Regions from separate parts of the Streptomyces sp. NPDC050211 genome, predicted to be linked through region 1. Evidence: riboswitches for the same ligand, from Rfam matches in the RefSeq annotation. Region 1 holds a riboswitch; each other region holds the start of a gene.
The links. A riboswitch is a leader RNA that binds a small molecule or an ion and turns the genes downstream of it on or off. The one in region 1 is predicted to bind cyclic di-AMP.

Region 1 (2,191 bases):
GGTGAGCGCCGACATCGAGCGGGACAAGATCCTCACGGCGCAGCAGGCCGTGGACTACGGGCTGGTGGACCGGATCATCCCCAGCCGCAAGGACACCATGGCTCCGCCCACCGGGAAGTGACGGCCCGTGCTCCCACCCGAACTCCCGCCGCTTCCCGCCCTCACGCGCGCCGAGGGCGAGTTGATCGACCGTTATCTCGATGTGGTCGACCTGCTGGGCCGGATCAACCCGGCGCACCACGGGGACACCTACCGCGGACTGCGCGCCGCCCAGGCGTTGGTGTCCAAGGCGACCGAGCTGCGCGACGCGCTGGCGCTGATGCACCAGCGGGGCGAGACCGAGTTGCACGCCCCGACGCTCACGCGGGCGCTGCGCGTGCTGGACGGCGAGCGCCGGACGGCGCGTGTCATCGTGCCGCCGCGCTCCGACAGTTGACGCACTGTTGACGAATCCCGCCTCCGGTCCGGGCGTTCGCCACCGCGGCGAGTCGTCCGGACCGGGGCTCAAACGGACCAAATGACGTACCCCTGTTCGGAGTAGATGTTTGTCGTTTTTTGCGACCGACGGGGTTGCGCAACCCGCTTGCCTCCGGCGCGGATGAGAGGTTTTCGCGCTGGTCCGGGGGTCCGTGGCGCCCTCGACATCCACCCGAACACAGGGGTGTCCACCCGAACGGGTGAGTGGTGAGTAACACCACAAATCACCGATTCCATTGGGTATTTCGCTCACGCGTGAGTGAAGATCCGTGTCTGACGACAAGCCCCCGCCGCAGCGGCGGGGCGGTCCGGGCGGACGCCGAATCCTGCCGCCGCCCGGATGACCGGTCGACAGAAGTGGATCGGCAGGAGTGGAGGACCCAAGCACGACGGGTCGCCGGAACGGTCACGCCATGACCGGGTCGAGCAGCCCTTGGGGTGAAGCCGCGTCAGCGGCCGGGCAACTTCGCCAGCCCGAATCCGACAGGTCATCCTTCACAGGCGGCTGACGAAGGGTTGCGCATGACTGCGCTCAATCGTGTCCCGTCGCTGATGGCCCGGGCCGGTACGGCCTCGGCCCTCACCCTGGCCGCCGTGGGCGGCTCCGTCGTGGTGCCGGGTCTCTCCTCAGACGCCGCGGCCGCCACTCCGGCGACGAAGGCGCTCCAGGTCGCGGCTTCCAAGAAGGGCTCGCCGTACAAGTACGGCGCCACGGGGCCGCGCCGGTTCGACTGCTCGGGGCTGACGCTGTACTCGTACAAGAAGGCGGGCAAGAGCCTGCCGCGGACGGCCGCTCAGCAGTACAACAAGACGCGCCACATCTCGGCCAAGAGCCGCAAGGCCGGAGACCTGGTCTTCTTCCACTCGGGCTCGAACGTGTACCACGTCGGCATCTACGCCGGGAAGGGAAAGATCTGGCACTCCCCGAAGACCGGGGACGTCGTAAGGCTGCAGAAGATCTGGACCAGGAGCGTCTGGTACGGCCGGGTCAAGTGACCTGAGCGACGCGGTGGCGGCGCCCTGACGCGCCGCCACCGCGTCATCCCACACCGGACCTGATTTCTAAGGGTCCTGCTGTACCGCTGTCGTCGTCACGGGCCGCGCCGGTACCGTCCACGGCAGTTCGATGGAGACCGTTTTGCCGCCCTCCCGGGTGGGCCGGATTCTCAGCTTGCCGCCGAACTCGGCGGTCAGCCAACGGATGATCACGAGCCCGCGGCCGTTGTCCTGCTGGACGGCCGCGGGCAGTCGTTTGGGAAAACGCGGATGGCTGTCGGTGACTCCGATGCGCAGGTGCTCGTCACGGTCGAGTTCGAGGTCCACCGTGAAGGTGGGTGACTGCCCGAACGTGTGCTGTACGGCGTTGGTGGCGAGTTCCGAGACGATGAGGCGGATGGTGTCGGCCAGTTCCGTGTCGGCCGGCAGTCCCCATTCCGCCAGGGTGCCGACCACGTAGGTGCGGGCTGCGGAGACCGAGGCGGGATCGCTCGGCAGAGTGACGGATGCTTCCAGATGGTCTGCCATGGCGACGTCGTCCCTTTCCCACGGGACCGCAGTCCGACATGGAGCGGAGGGTTCGAGTACGGTCCCGGACTGGTGCTTCGTCGCCAGACTGCCATCACCGGGCCGGTCACGGGTGCGATCCACCAAGATATGCATATATCTGTCGCTCGAAGCGGTGAACTCTGCGACGGCAGACCGTATTTGGGCGGCC
Region 2 (2,191 bases), on a different contig from region 1:
CGCTGTGGATCGACGACTCACCGTCGTAGAAGATCGACTCCTCGCGCACATACGCCCCCGGCTTCGGCGCGTGGATCATCATCCCGTTGCCGATGTAGATGCCGACGTGGCTGATGTCGTCGTAGAAGAAGACCAGGTCGCCCGGCTGGGCGGCGGAGAGGGAGACCGTCGTGCCGGCGTTCACCTGGTCCCAGGTGGTGCGCGGGAGGGAGATGCCGGCGGCGTTCCAGGCGGCCTGGGTGAGGCCCGAGCAGTCGTAGGAGTCGGGGCCGGTCGCGCCCCAGACGTACGGCTTGCCGATCGTGGAGCGGGCGAAGGCGAGGACCTTCTCGGCCTTGGTGGCGTACGAGGAGTCGGCCACGGAGGTGTCGGAGGACTCCGACGTGCCGGTGCCGCTCTCCTGCTGCTGCGCCGTCTCCTGGGCCGCCGCCTCCGCCGCCTGCTGCCTGGCGAGTTCCGCGGCCTTGCGCTCGGCCTCCTGCTGCTTCTGCCGCTCGATCTCCGCGAGCCGCGCCTTCTCCTCGGCGGTCAGCTTCGACAGCAGCTCGCGCGCGTCGGCCAGCTTCTGCTGGACGGTCGTCTTGGCGGACTTCAGGTCGCCCTGCGACTCGGTGAGCGTCTCGAGGCTCGCGGTGGCCTCCCGGCGCTTCTCCATCGTCGCGGACTGCTGCGTGACGAAGTCGTCGACCGCCTCCTTCTGACGGCCGGTCATCCGGTCCATCAGCTGGGTCTGGTCGAAGTAGTCCTGCGGGGTGTCCGCGAGCAGGAAGGTTGCCGTGTCGGGGGCGGAGGCGCCGGTGCGGTACTGGGCCGAGGCGAAGGAACCCAGTTCCTCGCGCGCCTCGTTGAGCTTCTGCGTGCGCTGCGCGACGTCGTCGAGGAGGGTGTCGACGCGCTTGCGCTGCTTGGTGGTCTTCTCTTTCGCCGAGTTGTACTTCTCGGTCGCCGACTCGGCCTGGCGGTAGAGATCGCCGACCTTCTTCTCGACCTCTTCGAGACTCGGCTTGTCGTCGGCCGCGGGGGCGGCGTTGGCCGACTGGGACAGCAGGGCCACGGAGGTGAGGGCCGCCGTGGCGAGGGCGGGGGTCCGTATGCCTGCGACGCGCGAACCCGAAGGACGCGACTTGCGGTGCGACGCCAAGGGAGGCGACTCCTTCCATCGTCCGCCTACCGAGTTAGCTGTCGGGTTCGGGCGGGTGGTTCGGAAGGGTTGCCCTACGACCGCTTCCCGAAGGGAAGTCCGGCCGATTCACCCCAAGTTCGGTGGGTCCCCGGCTCCGGACTGCCCCGTGGGCGTGCCGGACTCGGCGGAGGCCGTACGGCCCGGCGACGTTCGCCGGTAGGGGTCGTGCGGCCTGGAGGAACGCTAGCCAACTCGTGTGGCCTCTGTGAAGGTTGATGGGCGATATGCCCGATACATTTTCGTGACCTTAGCGCAGGACGTCGCTCGCTGTGGTCAATACGGAAGGGTCTGCGGTGAGTTGCTCGTATTTTGTCCGGAGTGACGTCGTCCGCCCGCTTCGGGGCGGTAGCTTCCAGCCAGCCACGGTCGGGAGCCGTGGCGGCTGGGAGGGAGTACGGCCATGAGGAAACGCACCGCACTCGTCATCGCCACAGGAGTCGCACTCACCGTCACCGCGGGCATCGCACCCGCGAGCGCGGGCGCCGGTCAGGACGGCCGCACCGGCGGTAAACCCGTCGTCCGCGCGATCGCGAAGGGCCTCGACAATCCACGCCAGTTGTCGTACGACCACGGGCGCCTGTACGTCGCCGAGGCCGGCCGGGGCGGCAAGAAGTGCATCGGGGAGGGGCCGGAAGGCGAGACCTGCATCGGCCTCACGTCGGCCGTCACCAAGATCTACTGGAACGGGGGCGCGTGGAAGCACCACAGGGTGGTGCAGGGCCTGCCCTCGGCCGCCGCCCCGGACGGCGGCTTCGCGACCGGCGTCGACGGCGTCTCCGCGCGGCACGGCAAGATCTGGGGCGTCGAGACCTTCGCCCCGCCGGAGGCCGGAGTGCCCACGACGCCGCCCTGGGACAAGCTCGGCAAGCTGCTGAAGATCAGCCACGGCAAGGCGAAGATCGCCGCGGACATCGCGGCCGTGGAGCTGAAGCACAACCCGCACAAGGCATCCGTGGAGTCCAACCCGTACGCCGTCCTCGCGCTCCCCGACGGCCGCAAGATCGTCGC
Region 3 (2,191 bases), on a different contig from region 1:
GTGCTGGGGCGGGCGCGGGTGGGGCTGCGGGTGACTGCTCAGGTGCCGCGGGGGCAGATCGTGGCGAGGGTATGTGACATAGCACCGGACGGCTCGTCGACCCTGGTCACGCGCGGAGCCCTGAACCTCTCGGCACGAGCGGGCCGCGACCGAACCGTGCCGTGGACGCCGGGCACCACCGAAGAGGTGACCTTCGAGCTGAACGCCATCGGCCACGCCTTCCCGCCCGGTCACCGCATCCGGCTTGCCGTCTCCTCCGCGTACTGGCCATGGATCTGGCCGCAGCCCGACTCGGCGGCGGGCTTCACCCTGGACCCGGCGGGCAGCTTCCTGGAACTGCCCGTACGGAAGCGCGAATTCGACCGGAATATCCGTTTCGAGGAGCCCGAGCAGGCCGAGCCGCTGGGCGTCAACTTCCCCGCCACGCTCGACGAACCGCGCCCCGAGCGCCTGGTGGTGCGGGACGTCGCGCGGGGCGCGTGGCGCCTTGAGGTCGACCCGCGGTACGGCGGCACGCGCGTGTACCCCGACGGACTGGAGTGCACCGAGGACGCGCTGGAGACGTACACGATCGACGAGACGGATCCACTGTCGGCCCGCACCCGCTCGGACTGGTCGATCCGGCTGCACCGCCCGGAACAGGGCTGGGACACCACGGTCCGCACCCGCTCGGAGATCACCTGTGACGGGGACCACTTCACCACCTCCGACGAGGTGATCTGCACGGAGGGCGGCCAGGTCCTCTTCCATCGGACCTGGGAGAAGCGCATCCCGCGAACGGCCGGTTAATAAAGCCCTCTTGGCATGATTGCCCGTTTTGCCGCGCTTGCGGACATGCGTGATGTGACTCACGTCCCAACCTGTACAGAAAACACACAGGCACTCGCCGATCCGCCTTCCGTCATGGCCAGTTGAGCTTGGCGAGTGCAAAGGATCAAGCAGCACATTCGCCCCACACCAAGGTCAATAGGTGCGATGTGTGAATCCGGTACTTGTTTCGGACATGTGCTCTCGCATACGTTCCCGGCCTGTCGGGCGGACGCCGAATCCTGCCACCGCCCGAACGACCCATTGACCGACTCACCGCACGGCAGGAGCGGGGGACCCAGGAAAGCCGCCGGACCGGACGCCGCGCCGGGACGGCTCGGGGTGAAGTCATGCCCGTGGGGTGTGGCCGGGCACCTCCCAGCCCGAACCCGACAGCTCACCTCGCAGGCGCCGGAGAGGAACTTCGCCATGGCCGCAGCCGGTAAGCACCGTCGTACCAGAACCGCCCGCATCACCCGCGCCATCGCCGTCGCCGGCACCGGCGTCGCCGTCCTCGCGCTGCCGGTCATCGGCGCGACCAGCGCCTCGGCCGCCACCCCGACCGTGGCCACCGCCACCTCGCTGGGCTACGCCGACACGCTCGACGGCTGGATCCGGGCGTCCCTCCAGGTGATGGCGCAGAACGGCATCCCCGGGTCGTACGACGGCATCTACCGCAACATCATGCGGGAGTCCTCGGGCAACCCGGCCGCCATCAACAACTGGGACTCCAACGCCGCCGCGGGCACCCCGTCGAAGGGCCTCCTCCAGGTCATCGACCCGACCTTCGAGGCCTACCACGTGGCCGGCACCGCGTTCAACCCGTACGACCCGGTCGCGAACATCACCGCCGCCTGCAACTACGCGTTCCAGCGGTACGGCTCGATCGACAACGTCTTCGGCGCGTACTGAGGACTACCCCGTCGGGCAGAGACGTTCGAGGACGACCGCGATGCCGTCGTCCTCGTTCGACAGGGTGATCTCGTCGGCCATCGCCTTGAGTTCGGGATGGGCGTTGGCCATGGCGACGCCGTGCGCCGCCCAGTCGAACATGGGGATGTCGTTGGGCATGTCCCCGAAGGCGATGGTCTGCCCGGGTCCCAGCCCCAGATACTCGGCGGCCAGCGCGAGACCGGTCGCCTTGGTCACCCCGCATGGCTGGAGTTCGACGGTCCCGGGCCCCGACATGGTGACCGTCGCGAGTGAACCCACCACCGAGCGCGCCGTCGCCGCCAACTCGTCGTCGGACAGGGCCGGATGACGCAGCAGCACCTTGCTGATGGGCGCGCACCACAGGTCGTCGCGGCGCCCCACGCGTACGGCGGGCAGGGTCGGGTGGGGCATCAGATACCCCGGTTCGATGAGCGTGAGCCCGTCGACGCCG
Region 4 (2,191 bases), on a different contig from region 1:
TGGACGGACGACGAGCTGGCCGAGGCTCGGAACTGGGTGGGTCTGTACAAGGAGATCCGGCCCCTCGTGCAGCGCGGCGACCTCTACCGGCTGCGGCCCCCGCAGGGCGGGCTGAGTGCGGTGCAGTACGTGCTCGGCGACGAGACCGTCGTCCTCGCCTGGCTCGAGGCGCAGCGTTACGGCGAGCCCGTTCCGGCGCTGCGACTGCGCGGCCTCGACCCGACAGGGTCGTATGAATGCCGCGAAACGGGCGAAGTTCACCGGGGTGCGGTCTTGCTGCACCACGGGTTGCGCACGGGGCTGCGTGGTGACCTCGATGCGGCAGTTCTCCGCCTGCGTCGCATCTGAGTGATCTGTCCGAATTAGGATCTTCATTCCAACTCGCTCTGGAATAAAGCGTCCTGTGGTGAAGCTGCGTGAGCAGCGTCATATTCGTGACCGAGCGTTGTCCGTCATGTTCACGTAATTCACGTGGTTTTCCAGGGGATTGAATCCACTGGCCGGGGTGGAATTCACGGAGGGTGACTGGGTTTTCTCACAAGGGATCAAGAGAAACGCACAACCGTGGAACCTCTTGCTTGTCCCTTTGCGTCTTGGTCGCTTACGTTCGCCACCAATCCGGACGGACGCCCAATCCTGCCGCCGCCCGGAGACCGCTCAACTCACCCGTGAACGGCAGGAGCGGGGGACCCACAGGTACAACCGCCTGTTCCGGTCTCCGGAACGGCTAGGGGTTAAGTCGCCACCGCGCGGCCGGACATCTCCAGTCCGCACCCGACAGCTCACCTCGTAGGCGCCGGAGAGGAATTCGTCATGCCCGCGAAGGGTAAGCACCGCCGTCCCAAGAGCCAGCGCTTCACTCGCTCCATCGCCGTCGCCGGAACCGGTGGCGCCGCGCTCGCCCTCCCGCTCCTCGGGGCCACCGGAGCGCATGCCGCTCCCGCCAAGTCGGTTTCGGAAAAGGCCGTTCAGTCGGTTCCGACGACCGAAAAGAAGGCCGCGGAGAAGACCGCCGCCGCGAAGAGCTCGGGTGTACGGACCTATTCGGTGCGGGCCGGTGACTACCTTTCGAAGATCGCCGACGAGCAGAATGTCAGCGGTGGCTGGAAGAAGCTCTATGCGGACAACCGCGAGGCCGTCGGCTCCGACCCGTCGATGATCCACCCCGGCCTGAAGCTCTCGATCGGCAAGAAGGCCACGACCGGTTCTTCCAAGTCGTCGTCCTCTTCGTCGGCTTCGTCTTCATCGTCCTCTTCTTCGCCGAAGTCGTCCGGTTCTTCTGATTCATCTGGTTCATCCGCTTCGGGTTCGTCGAAGTCGTCCTCGAACACGGCGACCACCCAGTCCTCCGACACCACGAGCACGGCCGGCGGCTTCGCCCTCCCCGTGGCCGGTGCCAGCATCGGTACCCCGTACCGCATGTCGGGCAGCATGTGGTCCAGCGGCTACCACACCGGCGTCGACTTCGCCGCCCCGACCGGCACTCCGCTCAAGGCCGTCGGTGCGGGCACGGTCGTCTCCGCGGGCTGGGGCGGCGCGTACGGCAACGAGGTCGTCATCAAGCTGGCCGACGGCCACTACGCGCAGTACGCCCACCTGTCCTCGCTCTCCGTCTCCAGCGGCCAGAGCGTGACCGCGGGCCAGCAGATCGGCCTCTCCGGCTCGACCGGCAACTCGACCGGCCCGCACCTGCACTTCGAGATCCGCACCACCCCGGACTACGGCTCGGACGTCGACCCCGTCGCCTACCTCCGCTCGAAGGGTGTCTCCGTCAGCTGACACCCGGCGCCTGAAGCGTCCCCCACGCCACCGAAGGCCGGACCCCGATCCCCGGGTCCGGCCTTCGGTGCCGGCCGTGCGGGAATCCCGGTCGGGACGTATTCCTGAATTGGCGAACACTTTAGGAGTGGCTTATCTCACCGTCCGTCAACCCCTTCCTACGGTCGCGTAGCTCACATCCGAAGGTGAATCATGGGCCGACGTGGCAGACGATTCGAAGAATGACATCAGATCAGTGATCGGGTCGTACGTGGCGGTGGGGGACAGCTTCACCGAGGGCGTCGGCGACCCCGGCCCCGACGGGGCGTTCGTCGGCTGGGCCGACCGATTCGCGGTACTGCTCGCGGACCGGCGGCCGGAGGGCGACTTCGAGTACACCAACCTTGCCGTGCGCGGCAGACTCCTCGACCAG

Region 2: it holds a riboswitch for cyclic di-AMP, as region 1 does, so the genes downstream of both, AB0I98_RS06310 (NlpC/P60 family protein) here and AB0I98_RS44875 (C40 family peptidase) in region 1, are expected to answer to the same signal.
Region 3: it holds a riboswitch for cyclic di-AMP, as region 1 does, so the genes downstream of both, AB0I98_RS03150 (transglycosylase SLT domain-containing protein) here and AB0I98_RS44875 (C40 family peptidase) in region 1, are expected to answer to the same signal.
Region 4: it holds a riboswitch for cyclic di-AMP, as region 1 does, so the genes downstream of both, AB0I98_RS22630 (LysM peptidoglycan-binding domain-containing M23 family metallopeptidase) here and AB0I98_RS44875 (C40 family peptidase) in region 1, are expected to answer to the same signal.

Annotation. Positions count from the first base shown of each region.
Region 1 covers NZ_JBFALC010000090.1:6,037-8,227, forward strand. The annotation lists gene AB0I98_RS44865 (ATP-dependent Clp protease proteolytic subunit) at 1-121, shown strand, start outside; gene AB0I98_RS44870 (hypothetical protein) at 128-436, shown strand; cyclic di-AMP (ydaO/yuaA leader) riboswitch at 785-996, shown strand; gene AB0I98_RS44875 (C40 family peptidase) at 1,000-1,473, shown strand; gene AB0I98_RS44880 (ATP-binding protein) at 1,540-2,001, opposite strand.
Region 2 covers NZ_JBFALC010000004.1:142,424-144,614, forward strand. The annotation lists gene AB0I98_RS06310 (NlpC/P60 family protein) at 1-1,141, opposite strand, end outside; cyclic di-AMP (ydaO/yuaA leader) riboswitch at 1,149-1,320, opposite strand; gene AB0I98_RS06315 (ScyD/ScyE family protein) at 1,584-2,191, shown strand, end outside.
Region 3 covers NZ_JBFALC010000002.1:251,827-254,017, forward strand. The annotation lists gene AB0I98_RS03145 (CocE/NonD family hydrolase) at 1-789, shown strand, start outside; cyclic di-AMP (ydaO/yuaA leader) riboswitch at 1,064-1,231, shown strand; gene AB0I98_RS03150 (transglycosylase SLT domain-containing protein) at 1,237-1,719, shown strand; gene AB0I98_RS03155 (HAD family hydrolase) at 1,723-2,191, opposite strand, start outside.
Region 4 covers NZ_JBFALC010000022.1:92,115-94,305, forward strand. The annotation lists gene AB0I98_RS22625 (alpha-galactosidase) at 1-348, shown strand, start outside; cyclic di-AMP (ydaO/yuaA leader) riboswitch at 645-809, shown strand; gene AB0I98_RS22630 (LysM peptidoglycan-binding domain-containing M23 family metallopeptidase) at 814-1,779, shown strand; gene AB0I98_RS22635 (SGNH/GDSL hydrolase family protein) at 2,015-2,191, shown strand, end outside.